Regions from separate parts of the Blautia ammoniilytica genome, predicted to be linked through region 3. Evidence: predicted binding sites of a transcription regulator. Region 3 holds the regulator's gene; each other region holds the start of a gene.
What was found. The regulator Rex, encoded in region 3, represses fermentation and respiration genes when NADH is low (regulators of the CRP and FNR family bind a similar motif). The targets are predictions, from matches to a motif close to ATTGTTAANTANTTAACAAT.

Region 1: a site for Rex is predicted at 2,470-2,489, ahead of OCV61_RS10665 (L-lactate dehydrogenase). Genes of this name have one in related genera too.
Region 2: a site for Rex is predicted at 2,425-2,444, ahead of pflB (formate C-acetyltransferase). Genes of this name have one in related genera too.
Region 4: a site for Rex is predicted at 1,216-1,235, ahead of OCV61_RS01330 (iron-sulfur cluster assembly scaffold protein). Genes of this name have one in related genera too.

Annotation. Positions count from the first base shown of each region.
Region 1 is NZ_JAOQJL010000019.1:35,722-39,842, forward strand. Features, by position in the region: gene OCV61_RS10655 (4Fe-4S dicluster domain-containing protein) at 1-341, opposite strand, end outside; gene OCV61_RS10660 (CoB--CoM heterodisulfide reductase iron-sulfur subunit B family protein) at 341-1,135, opposite strand; gene OCV61_RS10665 (L-lactate dehydrogenase) at 1,350-2,297, opposite strand; gene pepT (peptidase T) at 2,754-3,980, opposite strand; gene OCV61_RS10675 (hypothetical protein) at 3,983-4,121, opposite strand, start outside.
Region 2 is NZ_JAOQJL010000032.1:37,183-41,303, forward strand. Features, by position in the region: gene pflA (pyruvate formate-lyase-activating protein) at 1-20, opposite strand, end outside; gene pflB (formate C-acetyltransferase) at 111-2,366, opposite strand; gene OCV61_RS14095 (ABC transporter ATP-binding protein) at 3,020-3,787, shown strand; gene OCV61_RS14100 (FtsX-like permease family protein) at 3,771-4,121, shown strand, end outside.
Region 3 is NZ_JAOQJL010000003.1:55,135-59,255, reverse strand. Features, by position in the region: gene abc-f (ribosomal protection-like ABC-F family protein) at 1-1,779, opposite strand, end outside; gene OCV61_RS02115 (redox-sensing transcriptional repressor Rex) at 1,958-2,623, shown strand; gene OCV61_RS02110 (NAD(P)H-hydrate dehydratase) at 2,730-4,121, shown strand, end outside.
Region 4 is NZ_JAOQJL010000002.1:60,160-64,280, forward strand. Features, by position in the region: partial or broken gene OCV61_RS01325 (GGGtGRT protein) at 1-461, opposite strand, end outside; gene OCV61_RS01330 (iron-sulfur cluster assembly scaffold protein) at 490-1,182, opposite strand; gene OCV61_RS01335 (TraX family protein) at 1,569-2,318, shown strand; gene OCV61_RS01340 (MATE family efflux transporter) at 2,442-3,809, shown strand; gene OCV61_RS01345 (glycoside hydrolase family 94 protein) at 3,877-4,121, opposite strand, start outside.

The DNA of each region.
Region 1 (4,121 bases), on a different contig from region 3:
TCCGGGATCTCATCTGCTTTCAGATAATTCTGTCCCTTCTCCCTGATCACGATCTGTCTTGCAGCATCGATCAGTTTTCCTGGTTTTACATCTCTTGGGCAACGCTCCACACATGCAAAGCAGGAAAGACATTTCCACAGGGATTTTGACTGGGCAAGTGCCTCGATATCCCCATTCTGTACATAAGATACAAACTGATGTGGTTTGATATCCATCTCATTAAATGCCGGACAGGTTGCAGAGCATTTACCGCATTTCATACATTTCAGAGGATTTACTCCTGAGATCTCTTTGATCCGTTCTGCAGCATTTGCAGTATTTCCATATGTATAAGCACTCATTACTCTGCCACCTCCTCTTTCACGCCCAGTGCTTCCGCAAGAAGCTCTGTGAAATAGTATACAGGAAGTTTTCCGTTTCCGTTCTTTTTCAGGTTATACATGCAAAGCGGACAGGCTGTGATCAGCATCTCTGCCCCAAAACCTTCTGCACTGTCCATGATCTTTTTGCACATATTCTGTGCCATGTCCTTTTCTTTCAGGGAAATATATCCACCGCAGCATTCATTACGGAAAGGATAGATCACCGGCTCACCACCGATAGCACGGATAAAATCTTCTATAATGGAAGGATTTTCCGGATTATCAAATCCCAGTATTTTCCCGGGTCTTAACAAAAGGCACCCATAATAAGCACCTATTTTTCTGCCCTTTAACGGATTTACAACCTTTTCTTTGATCTTATCAAAGCCTACCCTGTCTCTTAATACTTCCAGGTAATGGAGAACGGTTGTTTCTCCTGCATAGGGTGTTTCAAATTTCAGGTAATTGTTGGCTCTGGTGCGGATATCCTCCACATTTTGCATGTCGTCATTGACTCTTTTGATCACATGATGACAGGCGGAACAGACTGTTACCAGATCCTGGCCTTTTTCCCTGGCCTGCTCCAATGCACGGACAGAAGAAAGCTTTGTGGCAATTTCATCGCTTCCCAGCGGATAAACACCGCCGCAGCACTGCCAGTCTTCGATTTCTTCCAGTTCAAATCCAAGCGCCTTGGCAGAAGCCCTGGCATAGGTATCCAGGTCTTTTGCTTTGTTTTTCAGGGTACATCCCGGATAATAACTGTACTTCATAATCCTGCTATCCTTTCTTTGTTTCTTAGCATTTTCTATCGTTTTTTCAGCAAATCTATTTATATATACAGCAACCTTTTTATCTTGTTTTCCGGCTGCTGGTATATTCAGAAATTAATAGGAATCAACACGTTATTTTGTATTTTAAAATCAAATCAAGACTATTTTGGACATAATAGGGGAGCCGCAAGCGGCTCCCAATATATACGTAATTTTACAGATTGATCTGTGCAATAACATTTTTCAGGGCGTCAGCACTCTTTCTCAACTGTTCAATTTCATTCTTATTCATACGCATTGGTACTTTTCCCTGGATACCATTAGGTCCTACCAAGGTAAGTGTGCTTAAGCATACGTCTTCAATACCATACTCTCCATGCATCATGGAAGAAACAGTGGTAATAGTATCAGATGCTGCAAGTACCAGATTGACCAGCTTGCATACGGTTACAGATACAGCATAGAAAGTAGCCCCTTTCTTTGCAATGATCTGACCGCCGGACTTCTGGACATAATTCAACATTGCCTCTTTATCAATTGGCTGGATCTCTTTTCCAAGTGCTTTCATATTCTCATAATATTCATCCACACTTACTCCTGAGATATAAGCGCCTGTCCACGGAATAAAGGAAGTATCCCCATGCTCACCGAATACATATGCATGGATATTTGCCTGTGCTACCTTGAAATGCTCAGAAATACCGCAACGAAGACGTGCTGTATCCAGCAGTGTACCGGAACCGATCACCTGTTTCTCCGGAATACCGGAGATCTTGGTAAATACATAAGTCATAATATCTACCGGATTGCTTACGATAATGTAAATAGCATTTGGAGCTTCCTTTGCGATCTTTGGAGCAATGTCTTTCATAATATTTACATTCGTCTGTGTAAGCTCGATCCTGGTCTGTCCCGGCTTTCTGGCAATCCCGGATGTAATAATTACAATGTCAGAGTCCCTAGCATCTTCATATTCTCCTGCGATCATGGAAATCGGACTTCTAAAACAGGTACCCTGAAGGATATCCATCACTTCACCTTCTACCTTTTCCTTGTTAATATCAATCATAACGATTTCAGACGCAATCGCCTCACTTGCCAAAGTATAAGCGATGGTAGAACCTACGCTACCTGCACCAATAATAGTAATTTTGCTACTCATAACCTGTTCCTTCCTTCTTCCTCTCGTCTTTTTTTTAACAATTATCTGAATAAAAAAACAGAACCACAACTTTCATCTTCTGCTCTACCAATATTTTCATTCAAATACAGGCATATTCCCTCTTCTCCGCATAAATAGAATTTAGTTCAGTTCCGCATTACTAAGATACCATAATGATAATATTTTAACAAGTTTTTTTTTTGTATTTCAAGAATATCAGCATGTTGCACATTTTTTATCGTTAATTTTTAAGCATATTGTATTAAATTAAGAATTCAAGATCATTTTTTCCAACATGTGTCCATTTCTATATATTTTTAAACAGATAGGGTGCTTTTACACTTTAAATTTTTACAAAAAAGAACCATTGTGATAAAAAATTATCACACAGTTACCCAACACATTCTCTGTTACATGCTGCTGAACAACTGCCAGATCACAATGGTTCTTATCCTATTATTTCACAGGCTCTGCATACCGCTTCACGATCCCTTTCAGGATCTCCACCACCAGATCCATGCCCTCTACCGTAATATGCTCACAGGGACCATGGGCTGCATAGCCGCCGGTGCCAAGATTTGGGCAGGGAAGACCCATGTAAGACAGCCTTGCCCCGTCTGTGCCGCCACGGATAGGTACTGTTACAGGTGACAGACCTGCTTCCTGGGCTGCCAGCTTTGCATTCTCGATCAGATGCATACATGGCTCAATTTTTTCTTTCATGTTCCGGTACTGCTCCTTAATGGTCAATGTGACTGTACCTGCACCGTATTTTTCATTAAGAAGCTTTGCAATATGCTTCATGGTAGAAATCCTTGCTTCAAACAGATGGCTGTCATGGTCACGAATAATGTAAGCCATACTTGCCTGTGCAATATCCCCGTTCAGGTCGCAAAGATGATAAAAGCCTTCATACTCTTCTGTATACCTTGGTGTCTCTCCTGCAGGAAGCATATTATGAAATTCTACCGCTACCTGCACTGCATTCACCAGGGTATTTTTGCTGCTGCCAGGATGCACTGGAAAGCCCTTGATCTGTACCTCTGCACCTGCAGCATTGAAGTTCTCGTATTCCAGTTCGTTCTCCACACCGCCATCTACGGTATAGGCAAAATCAGCGCCGAAATTCTCTATATCAAAACAATCAGCACCTCTGCCGATCTCTTCATCCGGAGTAAAACCAATGCAGATCTTTCCATGGGGGATATCCTCTTTCAGAAGGATCTCTGCCAGAGTCATGATCTCTGCGATCCCTGCCTTGTCATCTCCGCCAAGGAGCGTGGTACCATCTGTGGTGATCAGTGTTCTGCCTTTCAGGGAAGAAAGGTGTGGAAAATCAGCCGGATCCAGGAAAAGTCCGCTATTTCCCAGTGCTACCCTGCTGCCATCATAATTCTCGATGATCTGAGGATTCACACCTTCTCCGGAAAAATCCGGTGCTGTATCCATATGGGCAATAAACCCGATCCCTGGTGCATCCTCATAACCCTTTGTAGCAGGGATTTCACCATACACATAGCATTTGTCATCTATACGCACATTGCTGATCCCAAGCGCTTTCATTTCTTGTGCCAACTCATTTCCCAGATCAAACTGTCTCTGAGTGGAAGGTATTGTCTCACTGTTATCATCACTTGTGGTATACACCCTGATATACTTCAAAAAACGCTCATACGCTCTCATAATTACTCTTCTCCCTGTTTTGTTTTATCAGCCTCTGCAGCATCATGCACTTCCTGTTTTGCTTCGCCGTCTGACTGTATCCCTTCTGATGTCTGCACAGCATCTGCCTGAGGCTCCTTTTCGCCTTCCGGCTGGATCTCT
Region 2 (4,121 bases), on a different contig from region 3:
TGAACATAGCCTTTTAACATATTATTTTTCCTTTACTTAACAGTATCCCGGGCAACCAAACATTGCCCGGGACTTATATTACGTGTTTTTTCAATTACAGCACTTTGTAATTACATAACCTCATGGCAGGTTCTGGCAATCACATCCAGCTGCTGCTCTCTTGTCAGATCAATGAACTTCACAGCATAACCGGAAACACGGATCGTAAAGTTTGCATACTCTTCTTTTTCCGGATGCTCCATAGCATCGATCAGTTTTTCTTTTCCAAATACATTTACGTTCAGATGATGTGCACCCTGATCAAAGTAACCGTCCAATACATGAACCAGGTTATCTGTACGCTCACTGTCAGTATGTCCAAGTGCATCCGGATTAATCGTCTGTGTATTGGAAATTCCATCCAATGCATCCTCATACTCCAGTTTTGCAACGGAGTTCAAAGAAGCAAGAAGTCCGTTCTGCTCTGCGCCATAAGACGGGTTTGCACCAGGTGCCAGTGGCTCGCCTGCTTTTCTTCCATCCGGAAGGGAACCGGTAGCCTTACCATAAACCACATTGGAAGTGATGGTAAGAATGGAAGTGGTTGGCTTGGAATCACGATAGGTATGGATATGTTTCAGCTTGTCCATAAATGTGGAAAGCAGGTTTCTTGCAATCTCATCCGCACGATCGTCATCATTTCCATAACGTGGGAACTCTCCCTCAACCAGGAAATCTGTAGTGATACCGTCTTCATCACGAATTGCTTTTACCTTTGCATATTTAATGGCTGACAAAGAATCAACCACATGGGAGAATCCTGCAATACCGGTTGCAAAAGAACGGTCCACCTTTGTATCGATCAGCGCCATCTCAGCGGCTTCATAGTAATATTTATCATGCATGTAATGGATCATATTCAGGGTTCCTACATACAGATGTGCCAGCCAGTCCATCATCTGGTCATACTTTGCAATGACCTCATCATAATCCAGATACTCGGAAGTGATTGGCTTATATTCCGGTCCTACCTGCATCTTTGTCTTCTCATCCACACCACCGTTGATGGCATACAGCAAACATTTTGCCAGGTTTGCACGAGCTCCGAAGAACTGCATTTCCTTACCAGTTTCTGTTGCAGATACACAGCAGCAGATTGAATAATCATCACCCCATACCGGGCGCATTACGTCATCATTCTCGTACTGGATAGAACTTGTTGTAACAGAAATATTTGCAGCATATTTCTTAAAGTTCTCAGGCAGCTTGGAAGAATAAAGCACTGTCAGGTTAGGCTCCGGAGCCGGTCCCATATCCTCAAGTGTATGCAGGAAACGGTAATCGTTCTTAGTTACCATATGGCGTCCGTCTACTCCCATACCTGCTACTTCCAGAGTTGCCCAAACAGGATCTCCTGAAAACAGCTGATTGTAAGACTCGATTCTTGCAAATTTCACCATACGGAATTTCATAACCATATGGTCAACCAGTTCCTGTGCTTCCTTCTCAGTCAGGATGCCTTTCTTAAGATCTCTTTCAATATAAATATCAAGGAATGTGGAAATACGTCCAACACTCATTGCAGCACCGTTCTGTGTCTTGATGGCTGCCAGATATCCGAAGTACAGCCACTGGAATGCCTCATGTGCGTTCGCTGCCGGCTGTGAAATATCATAGCCATAGATCTTCGCCATCTCCTTCATTCCCTTCAGGGCACGGATCTGGTCTGCGATCTCCTCACGCAGCTGGAAGTCATAACGGCGCATTCCCTGACGATCGCTGTCTGCAAAGTCTTTCTCTTTCCCTGCGATCAGGGCATCAATTCCGTACAGAGCTACACGTCTGTAATCGCCTACAATACGTCCGCGTCCATAAGTATCCGGAAGTCCGGTAAGGATCTTATTGTGGCGGGCCATTTTCATTTCAGGAGTGTAAATATCAAACACACCCTGATTATGTGTCTTAAACTCATATTTTGTAAACATATCATGGATCTGCGGATCAACCTTGTATCCATACATCTCACAGGCCTTTTCAGCCATCTTGATTCCGCCGTAAGGCATAAATGCACGCTTCAGAGGCTTGTCTGTCTGAAGTCCTACTACCTTCTCAAGATCTTTCAGGCTTTCATCAATGTATCCAGGTCCATATGCAGTAAGTCCTGTAACAACCTTTGTTTCCATGTCAAGCACACCATTATTGGCACGCTCTGCTTTCTGCAGTTCCTGCAATTTTCCCCATAATTTGTCTGTGGCTTCTGTAGGCCCTTCCAGAAAGGAATCATCTCCATCATACGGGGTATAATTGTGACGGATAAAATCACGAACATTGATCTTTTCTTTCCAGCGGCTTCCGCTGAACCCATCCCATTGTGCAAAATCTTTCATTTTTGTACCTCTTTCTTTCTTATTCTATCCCTCTGTTTTCCGCGTACATACTTTAATGATTGTTATTCATTTAACACACTCAGGATATATGAATATTCCGTTTCTGTCAATCCATTCTATGCATGCTCTTAATAAAGTACAATCCGATGATCACAGTTCATCAGGATCCCACGCACTCCTTCTGATCAAGAATCTATATTTCCGGCATTTTTCTGCAAAAGCATCCATCTTCATGTAACCAGATCACGCCGACGGCTTGCAGAAATCCATTCACATCCCCTTTTCCGTTTTTCCACCAATGGCCGAGGATTCAATGCACCACTACGAGCCGCAGCTTAATAAGCGCATCAAAGACTTTCTCAGCGTGGATGGCTGCAATCTGTACGACACGACCGATTTATAGATATAAAACAGTCCTGCCGGGAGAAAATCCTCCAAAAGCTGATGAACTATGATCTTGCCGAGGGTGCTATCCATGCAGTCCGGCATATTTTTTTCATTGCCACCCGACGCTCATACAAAACATATACTTATTCCGCTTGATGCGTCATTCTTGTTCTGAAAACAGAAACAGAATCCTTACAGCGACTGTAAGTGTTATTTATTGTGTTTCTGTGCTATCATTTACCTTGAAATGGATGGGAGGTATTCACATGAAACCAATTTTGAATATTGAAAATCTTACCAAAGTCTATGGGACTTTGCCAAACCAGACGAGAGCCCTGAACGGAATCACTTTTCAGGTCATGTCGGGAGAATTTCTCGGTATTATGGGAAGCAGTGGTTCCGGTAAATCCACGCTTCTCAACTGTATTGCAACTGTGATTCAGCCCACAGGCGGAAGCATTCAGGTGGAGGGCGATACTCTGCAATCGCTCAAGGGAAAGGCTCTTGCAGAGTACCGTGGCAAAAAAGTTGGTTATCTATTCCAGAACTTTGAATTGCTGGACAACCTGACTGGCAGGGAAAACATCCTGCTCCCCACTTCCTTGCATGGGGTATCCGAAACAGAAAGCAGCCAGCGGCTGAAGCAGTTGGCTGACTATCTGGAAATCACTGATGTTCTGGATAAGTTTCCGTCCAAGATGTCCGGCGGCCAGCGTCAGCGTGTTGCGGCAGCAAGGGCTCTGATCTTACATCCCCAAATGATCCTTGCCGATGAACCGACGGGTGCACTGGATTCTAAGAACGCAAGAAGTCTTATGGAGAAGCTGTCCGGCCTGAATCGTGACGAACAAGCTACGATCCTGATGGTAACCCATGATTCCAATGCCGCCAGCTTCTGTAAGCGCATCCTGTTCATCCAGGATGGCGTGATCTTTCATGAGCTGCGACGTGGAGACGAAAGCCAGCAGGAGTTCTACGGGCGCATCCTGAAGGTGATGGCGCAACTGGGAGGGGGCAATGCAAATGTTCTCTAATCTCATTCTTCGGAACAGCCGCCGCAGCCGAAAGGAAAACGGTCTGTTTTTCAGCTCCCTGGTGATTTCTATTGTTGCCTTTTACATGATCCTATCCATCTCCACTCAAGATGTGATGCTCTTTTTGCAGAAAATGGAGAGTGACGCAGTTGACAAACTCCTGCTTCTGATTCCTGCGTTTTATGGAATGACCCTCGGTATTCTGTTCTTTTTAATCTATTTCGCCTGCAAATATCAGTTCGAGCGCAGACGGCATGAGTTTGGTGTTTATCTAATGTTGGGGATGCGTAGAAGTAAACTGTTTGGTATGCTTCTGGCGGAAGATTGCCTGACC
Region 3 (4,121 bases):
TTCCTGATCACGGGCTTCCAGTTCTTCGATCCTTTTTTCGGTTTTCTTCAGTTCGTTTTCCCTTTTACGTACTTTTGCCTGCTGTTCCTTTTGCTGCTGCCAGGAAAGCTTGTTATCTGAAACCTGGACGGCTTCTTCTTCCTGGGTTGTTAAAGGAGCATATTTGGCAGTAAGCTCTTCTTTCTTTTCCAGATAATAATCATAGTCCCCAATATAATTCACAATGGCCTGATTGGTCAGATCCAGGATCCGGGTGGCTGTCTGATTGATAAAATAACGGTCATGAGATACGTAAAGGACAGTACCTGTATAACTGTTCAGTGCTTCCTCCAGGATTTCCTTAGAAGCAATATCCAGATGATTGGTAGGCTCGTCCAGGATCAGAAAATTGGCTTCGGAGAGCATCAGCTTTGCAAGAGAAACACGGCCTCTCTCTCCACCGGAAAGAGAGGAAATCACCTTGAATACATCATCCCCTGTGAACAGAAAGGCTGCCAGCATATTGCGGATCTGTGTTTCTGTAAGAGTAGGATAGGTATCGGAGATTTCCTGGAATACTGTTTTTTCCATATGGAGTACATGATGTTCCTGGTCATAGTAACCGATCTGCACCTTGGAACCAAGGGTAAACTTGCCGGAATCGGCAGGAATCACCTGGTTCAGGATCTTAAGCAAAGTGGTTTTGCCTGTGCCGTTATTGCCAATAAGGGCTACCCGTTCTCCACGCTTGATCTCAAAAGAAATATTCTGGAAAAGGGTCTGTCCCGGAAAAGTTTTGGAAAGCTCTTCCACAGTCAGCACATCATTGCCACTGATGAAGCGAGGCTCCAGGGTGAGACGCATCTGATCGTTTATTTCAGCAGGTTTATCCAGACGCTGCATTTTATCCAGCATTTTTTCACGGCTTTCCGCACGGCGGATGGACTTTTCACGGTTAAAGGACTTCAGCTTTGCAATCACTGCTTCCTGATGCTTAATTTCTCGTTGCTGGTTCAGATAGGCTTTATACTGAGCATCACGAAGCTGGGCTTTTTTCAAGGCATAGGCTGAGTAATTGCCACTGTACATCCGTACATATCCGGCTTCGATCTCTACCACTTTTGTTACTACTTTATCAAGAAAGTATCTGTCATGAGATACGATCAGTACAGCTCCAGGGTAGGTGAGCAGATAATTTTCCAGCCAAGCGATGCTTTCCATATCCAGGTGGTTGGTAGGCTCATCAAGAAGCAGGATATCCGGCTGGGACAGAAGAAGCTTGCCAAGAGCGACCCTTGTTTTCTGGCCTCCGGAAAGGGTTTCTATCTGCTTGGTGAAATCCTCTTCTGAAAAGCCCAGGCCTTTCAGTACGCCTGCAATCTGGCTTTTGTAGGCATAGCCATTTTCCAGCTCAAACTGGTGGGTCAGGCGGGAATAGGTCTGCATCAGTTTTTCTAACTGCTCTCCCTGGGTATTTTTCATTTCCTGTTCCAGAGTACGAATTCTGTTTTCCATATCTATGATGTGCTGCTTGGTGGAGCTAAGCTCATCATAAATGGTTTGATGACCGTGAATATCCTGATACTGAGCCAGATAGCCGATCTTTTTGTCCCTGGAGATCACTACAGAACCGCTATCCGCAGAAAGCTCATTCATAATGATCCGCAGCAGGGTGGTTTTACCTGCACCATTGTTGCCGATCAGTGCTGCTTTCTCTTTTTCTTCAATATGAAAACATGCATCTTTGATAATCTCTTCTTCACCAAATGCTTTACATATGTTCTGACATGATAAAATCATAAAGGTTCCTCCAAAAAATAAGAAATCCACAAATCAATCTATTATATAATAAAAAGGCATCGGGTGTCAAAAAATAAATAAAGTAGTCACAAAGTAAGTAACTTAGATTGACAATAAAATATCATTTGAGTATAATTGAGATATAAATTTTAGATATGGGCAGCAGGAGGAAGAGTTGGTGGAAGCAAAGGAGATATCAAAGGCGGTTATTAAAAGGCTGCCCCGGTATTATCGTTATTTGGGAGAGTTGATCGAGGAGAATGTGGAAAGGATTTCCTCCGGTGATCTCAGTAAAAAAATGCATGTGACTGCATCTCAGATCCGTCAGGATCTTAATAATTTCGGCGGTTTTGGGCAGCAGGGCTACGGATATAATGTGCATTATCTGTACATGGAGATCGGCAAGATCCTGGGACTGGATACCATCCATCCTATGATCATCGTTGGAGCAGGTAATCTGGGTCAGGCACTTGCCAATTACAGTGATTTTGAGAAGAGAGGATTTCGTCTGGTGGGGATCTTTGACGTGAATCCGGTTCTGGAGGGGATTTCTGTAAGGGGTATTGGGATACAGATGATAAATACACTTCCTGAGTTCCTTAAGGAGAATCCGGTTGAGATTGCCATACTTACCCTTCCCAAGCATAAAGCAAAAGAAATGGCCAATGTGCTGATCAAAAATGGTGTAAAGGCTATTTGGAATTTTGCACACATTGATCTGGATGCTCCGGAGGATGTGATCGTAGAAAATGTTCATCTTTCCGAGAGCCTGATGACTCTGTCTTATAATTTAAGCCAGTATCGGAAAGAGCATGTAGAAGAAAAAAAGGAAACAGAGAATTAAGGAAAAAGTTTTTCCCTTTTGGTTAAAGGCTGCTGCCTGCTGCCGCATGATTCGGCGGTTCAGGGCGGCTTTTTCCATTTAAAAAGACAAAGGAGAGTGGGCGTATATGAAAAAGGTAGTAACAAGCAAAGAAATGGCCAGTCTGGACGCGTATACGATTCATGATGTAGGGATTCCCTCCATGGTGCTGATGGAACGGGCTGCTTTGGCTGTGGCAGCTCAGATCCAGAAGATTTCTGCCGACAGGGAACGGATCCTGGTTGTTTGCGGAAACGGCAACAATGGTGGAGATGGTGTGGCCGTAGCCAGGCTGTTGTATCTGAAAGGATATCATGTAGATCTGTTTCTTACAGGAAATTCCCAGAAATATTCTGCTCAGATGGCTCAGCAGATTCAGATTGCAAGGCATTATCACGTACCTGAGGTGAATAACCCGACATGGCACGAATATACTACTATAGTAGATGCCGTTTTTGGCGTAGGTCTGACCAGGCCGGTGGAGGGAAGATACAAGGAGATCATTCAGAGGATGAATGAGACAGATGCCAAAAAGGTGGCAGTAGATATTCCTTCCGGCCTTGACGGAAGCACAGGCAGAGTGCTTGGAACCGCATTTTGTGCAGATCTTACCGTTACCTTTGCTTTTATGAAGCAGGGAATGTGCTTCTATCCCGGCAGGAGTCTGTCCGGGAAAGTTGTAGTAGCAGATATCGGGATCTATGATTATCCTGGCAATTACGGCAGACCGGTGTGGCAGCTGGAAAGAGAAGATATGAAGCAGCTGCCACAGAGAGTTCCCTGGGGGAATAAGGGGACTTTTGGCAAAGTGCTTTTGGTGGCTGGCTCAAAGGGCATGTGCGGAGCTGCATATTTTGCTGCCTGTGCAGCCTTAAATACAGGAGCTGGTATGGTAAAGGTACAGACAGTGGAAGAAAACCGGATTCCGCTTCAGTCTCTGCTTCCGGAAGCAATGGTGGAAAGTGTATTTTCAGAAGAAATAAATCAGCAGCTGTTAAGCTGGTGTGATGTACTGGTGATTGGACCAGGTCTTGGATGCCAGGATGAAAGCCGGGAACGGGCCAATTGGTTTCTGGCCCATGGGAATCAGGCGGGGAAGCCGGTGATCCTGGATGCAGATGGTTTGAACCTGCTATCCATGAATCCGGGCTGGAAGCGGTATCTGAAAGGAAATACTGTGCTGACCCCGCATATGGGGGAGATGGGCAGGCTTACAGGGCTTTCCATTTCAGAATTGAAGGAAGACCCGGTAGGAGCAGCGTCTGATTATGCAAAAGAAACAGGGGCTGTGTGTGTGTTAAAAGATGCCGGTACAGTTACTGCAGGCTGCAGGGATGAAATATATATTAATATGTCTGGAAATGCGGGAATGGCAGCAGCAGGAAGCGGAGATGTGCTTTCAGGGATGCTGGCTGGTGTGTTCTGCATGTATCTGAACAATATAAAGGTACCGGATCCGGCAAGGATGGCAGCTCTTGGT
Region 4 (4,121 bases), on a different contig from region 3:
TTCAGGATAACACGTAATGGTTTCTGACGTACTTTGTTTGCTTTCTCTGCAATACCGATGGCACCCTCAGCAGCTGCGAAGGACTCATGGCCTGCAAGGAAGCAGAAGCACTCTGTCTCTTCCTCAAGAAGCATTTTACCAAGGTTACCATGGCCAAGACCTACTTTTCTGTGGTCAGCAACAGAACCTGGGATACAGAAAGCCTGAAGGCCTTCTCCGATAGCAGCAGCAGCGTCAGAAGCTTTTCTGCAGCCTTTTTTGATTGCAATGGCAGCACCTACAGTGTATGCCCAGCAAGCGTTCTCAAAGCAGATCGGCTGGATCTTCTTTACCTGATCATATACGTCAAGTCCAGCATCTTTTGTAATTTTTTCAGCTTCTTCGATAGAGCTGATACCATAGCTGTTTAATACAGCATTGATCTGGTCAATTCTTCTTTCATAACTTTCAAATAATGCCATTTTATGTTCGTCTCCTTTCGTTTCCTGATTACTCTTCTCTTGGGTCGATAATCTTAACGGCATCTGCTACACGGCCATACTGACCTTTTGCTTTTTCCCATGCGGTGTTAGGATCATCACCTTTTTTGATGAAGTCGGTCATCTTTCCAAGAGAAACGAACTGATATCCGATTACTTCATTATCCTCGTCAAGAGCGATACCTGTTACATATCCCTCTGCCATCTCGAGGTAACGAACACCTTTTTCTTTTGTAGCATACATAGTACCAACCTGGGAACGAAGACCCTTACCAAGATCCTCAAGTCCGGCACCTACAGCAAGTCCGTCATCAGAGAAAGCACTCTGAGTACGTCCATATACGATCTGGAGGAATAATTCTCTCATTGCGGTGTTGATCGCATCACAGACAAGGTCAGTATTTAAAGCTTCCAGGATAGTTTTGCCCTGAAGGATCTCAGCTGCCATAGCTGCAGAATGAGTCATACCTGAACATCCGATCGTTTCAACAAGAGCTTCCTCGATTACACCATTTTTTACATTCAGGGACAGCTTGCATGCACCCTGCTGTGGAGCACACCAGCCAACGCCGTGTGTAAAACCAGAAATATCTTCAATTTTTTTGGAATGAACCCATTTTCCTTCTTCAGGAATTGGAGCAGGCTCATGTTTTGCGCCCTTAGCTACAGGACACATGTTTTCAACTTCCTTAGTGTAAATCATTTTAAGACTCCTTTCAGTATTAGTGAACTTAATGTTGTTAAAAGTCTAACAACTCAGTGTAGCGCTCCTTAAGGGAGTCTCCCATAGCGGAACGCTTTACTGGTGTTATTCTCTCACAAAATGCCCAATTCGTCCAGTCATAATTTGTAAAAAAACATAGAAAAAAGAGAAAGTGCTTGAATAAAAAATGTAAATGAGCAACAGTCACCGAAAAAAATTTCTTTACTTTTCTAATTTACTTACTATAATGCAATTATCGGATGCGTCATTGGAGGGGAGAGAAATATGATATACACATGCAGATATAAATCAACGATTGGTGATATTTTGCTGGCTGCAGATGAAATTAAGTTGGAACAAGCAAACCTAAGTTAAAGGAGTACAGGATGGAACAGACAAAGCAATTACAGGATTCATTTATGCCGGAAAAGTTCCGGGTTTTAAGCGGCAGTGCATTAAAAGTACTGGCTATGGTGATCATGCTGATCGACCATACAGCTGCATTTCTTCTGGTGAAATCAGCGTCTGCCACCAGGACTTTATTTGTTCTTGGAGGCACGGATATATCGATTTACAGGATCATGCGGGATGTGGGCAGGGCTGCATTTCCCATTTTTTGTTTTCTTCTGGTGGAGGGCTTTGTCCATACACACAACCGCTTTAAATATGGAAGAAATCTACTGATCTTTGCCTGTATTTCAGAAATTTCCTGGGATCTGGTACATAAAGGTACATTCTTTGATATGTCTACCCAGAATGTGTTTTTTACACTGTTTTTGGGTTATCTGGCTTTTTGTGCAGTTGATTATTATAAAGACAACCAGCTGATGCAGCTTATCTGCATGGCCGTGCTTTTTGCTGTATCATGGAACCTGCATGCAGATTACAGCTACAGAGGGTATGTATTCCTTCTTATCATGTACTGGCTGAAGGAGAAGAAAGCAGCCCAGGCGGTGATCGGTACAAGCTGGCTGATCTATGAGTGGAAAGCATGCTTTGCTTTTCTTTCTATCAATATGTATAACGGACAGAGAGGATTCATTAAAGGAAAATGGGCAAAATACTTTTTCTATGTTTTTTACCCGGCACATATCCTGATCCTGTTCCTGATCCGGCGGATGCTTTATCAGATGTAGATCACTCCTCCTCTTTTTATGATGTTTTGATTGACATATAGGATGCACTGCTATAGAATAGAAAAAGTTATCGTAAAAAACGGCTGCTCGACTTGAACAAAACACATTGAGAGGGGGATTTTTATGGAAAAAAATGCCGTGGAAAAAGAAAACAAAATGGGCGTTATGCCTGTTGGAAAATTGCTTGTATCAATGTCTGTCCCGATCATGATTTCCATGCTGGTTCAGGCATTATATAATATTGTAGACAGTATGTTTGTTGCAAAGCTCAATGAGAATGCACTGACAGCTGTTTCACTGGCCTTTCCTGTACAGAACCTGATGATCGCAGTAGGTACAGGTACCGGTGTAGGTATTAATGCCCTTGTGTCACGGTCTCTGGGCGAAAAGAATACGGAATATGCCAACAAGGCTGCTAATAACGGCATTATCCTTTGCCTGTTAAGTGCATTGACTTTTGCCGTGCTTACCGGAGTCTTCGGACATACATTCTTTGCTGTTCAGACACAGGATCCCCAGATCCTTTCTTATGGAACGGCTTATGTAAGGATCATCGGGATGATGTCATTTGGACTGTTTATGCAGCTTGTATTTGAAAGACTGCTGCAGGCAACCGGAAGGACGTTTTATTCCATGCTGACCCAGCTTCTGGGTGCGATCCTGAATATTATTCTGGATCCGATCATGATTTTTGGTCTTTTCGGCTTTCCCAGGATGGAGGTGGCAGGTGCTGCCCTTGCCACTGTAACTGGGCAGATTATTGCTGCTATTGTAGGATATTTTGTAAATCATCATATTAATAAGGAACTCCATATTTCCCTGGTGAAATATAAGCTGTCCGCAAATGTTGTAAAAAATATTTACAGTGTTGGGTTCCCGTCTATTATCATGGCTTCCGTAGGATCTGTTATGACCTTTGGTATGAATAAGATCCTGATGGGATTTTCCTCTACTGCAACCGCAGTATTTGGTGTTTATTTCAAGCTTCAGAGCTTTGTATTTATGCCGGTATTTGGTCTGAATAATGGTATGGTGCCCATCATTTCTTACAATTACGGAGCCAAAAAGCCGGATCGTATCACAAAGACGATCCGGTTCAGTGTGGCTATGGGTGTTGGAATCATGCTTCTGGGATTTGCAGTATTCCAGCTGTTCCCTCAGGAGCTTCTGAATATTTTCAACGCTTCAGATACTATGCTGGAGATTGGAATACCGGCTCTTCGCATTATCAGTTTTAGCTTTTTGCTGGCTGGTTTCAGTGTGGTTTCCTCCTCTGTATACCAGTCCCTGTGCCATAGCTTCTTAAGCCTGGCAGTATCTGTGTTAAGACAGCTGGTAGTGCTTCTTCCGGCGGCCTTTATTCTGGCACGGACAGGCGGGATCAAAGCTACCTGGTGGTCATTCCCTATTGCAGAATTGTTTTCCTTTGTGATCTGTGTGCTGTTCCTCAGATATGTTTATAAAGCGGAGATCGATCCGTTGAAGAAATAAAAGAAAAGCCAGTTTCCTTCAGAATCACCTGGAGCAAACTGGCTTATTACATGTCATATAAAATGTCTTATCCCATATGGATCGTTACCTGGTATTCTTTCTTTCCCTCTTCAAAAGGAATCAGATTACCTGAAATCTGTTTTCCGTCGATTTCCAGATATTTTACCCCCTTTTCAACATGATCAGGATTTGAGATAAAAAGATGATATACTGCGCCCCTAAACCTGCGGGTGACAGTGAAATCCCCAAAGTCTGCAGGGATACATGGGTCTACACACAAACCGTCATAGCTTGGCTGTATGCCAAGGATGG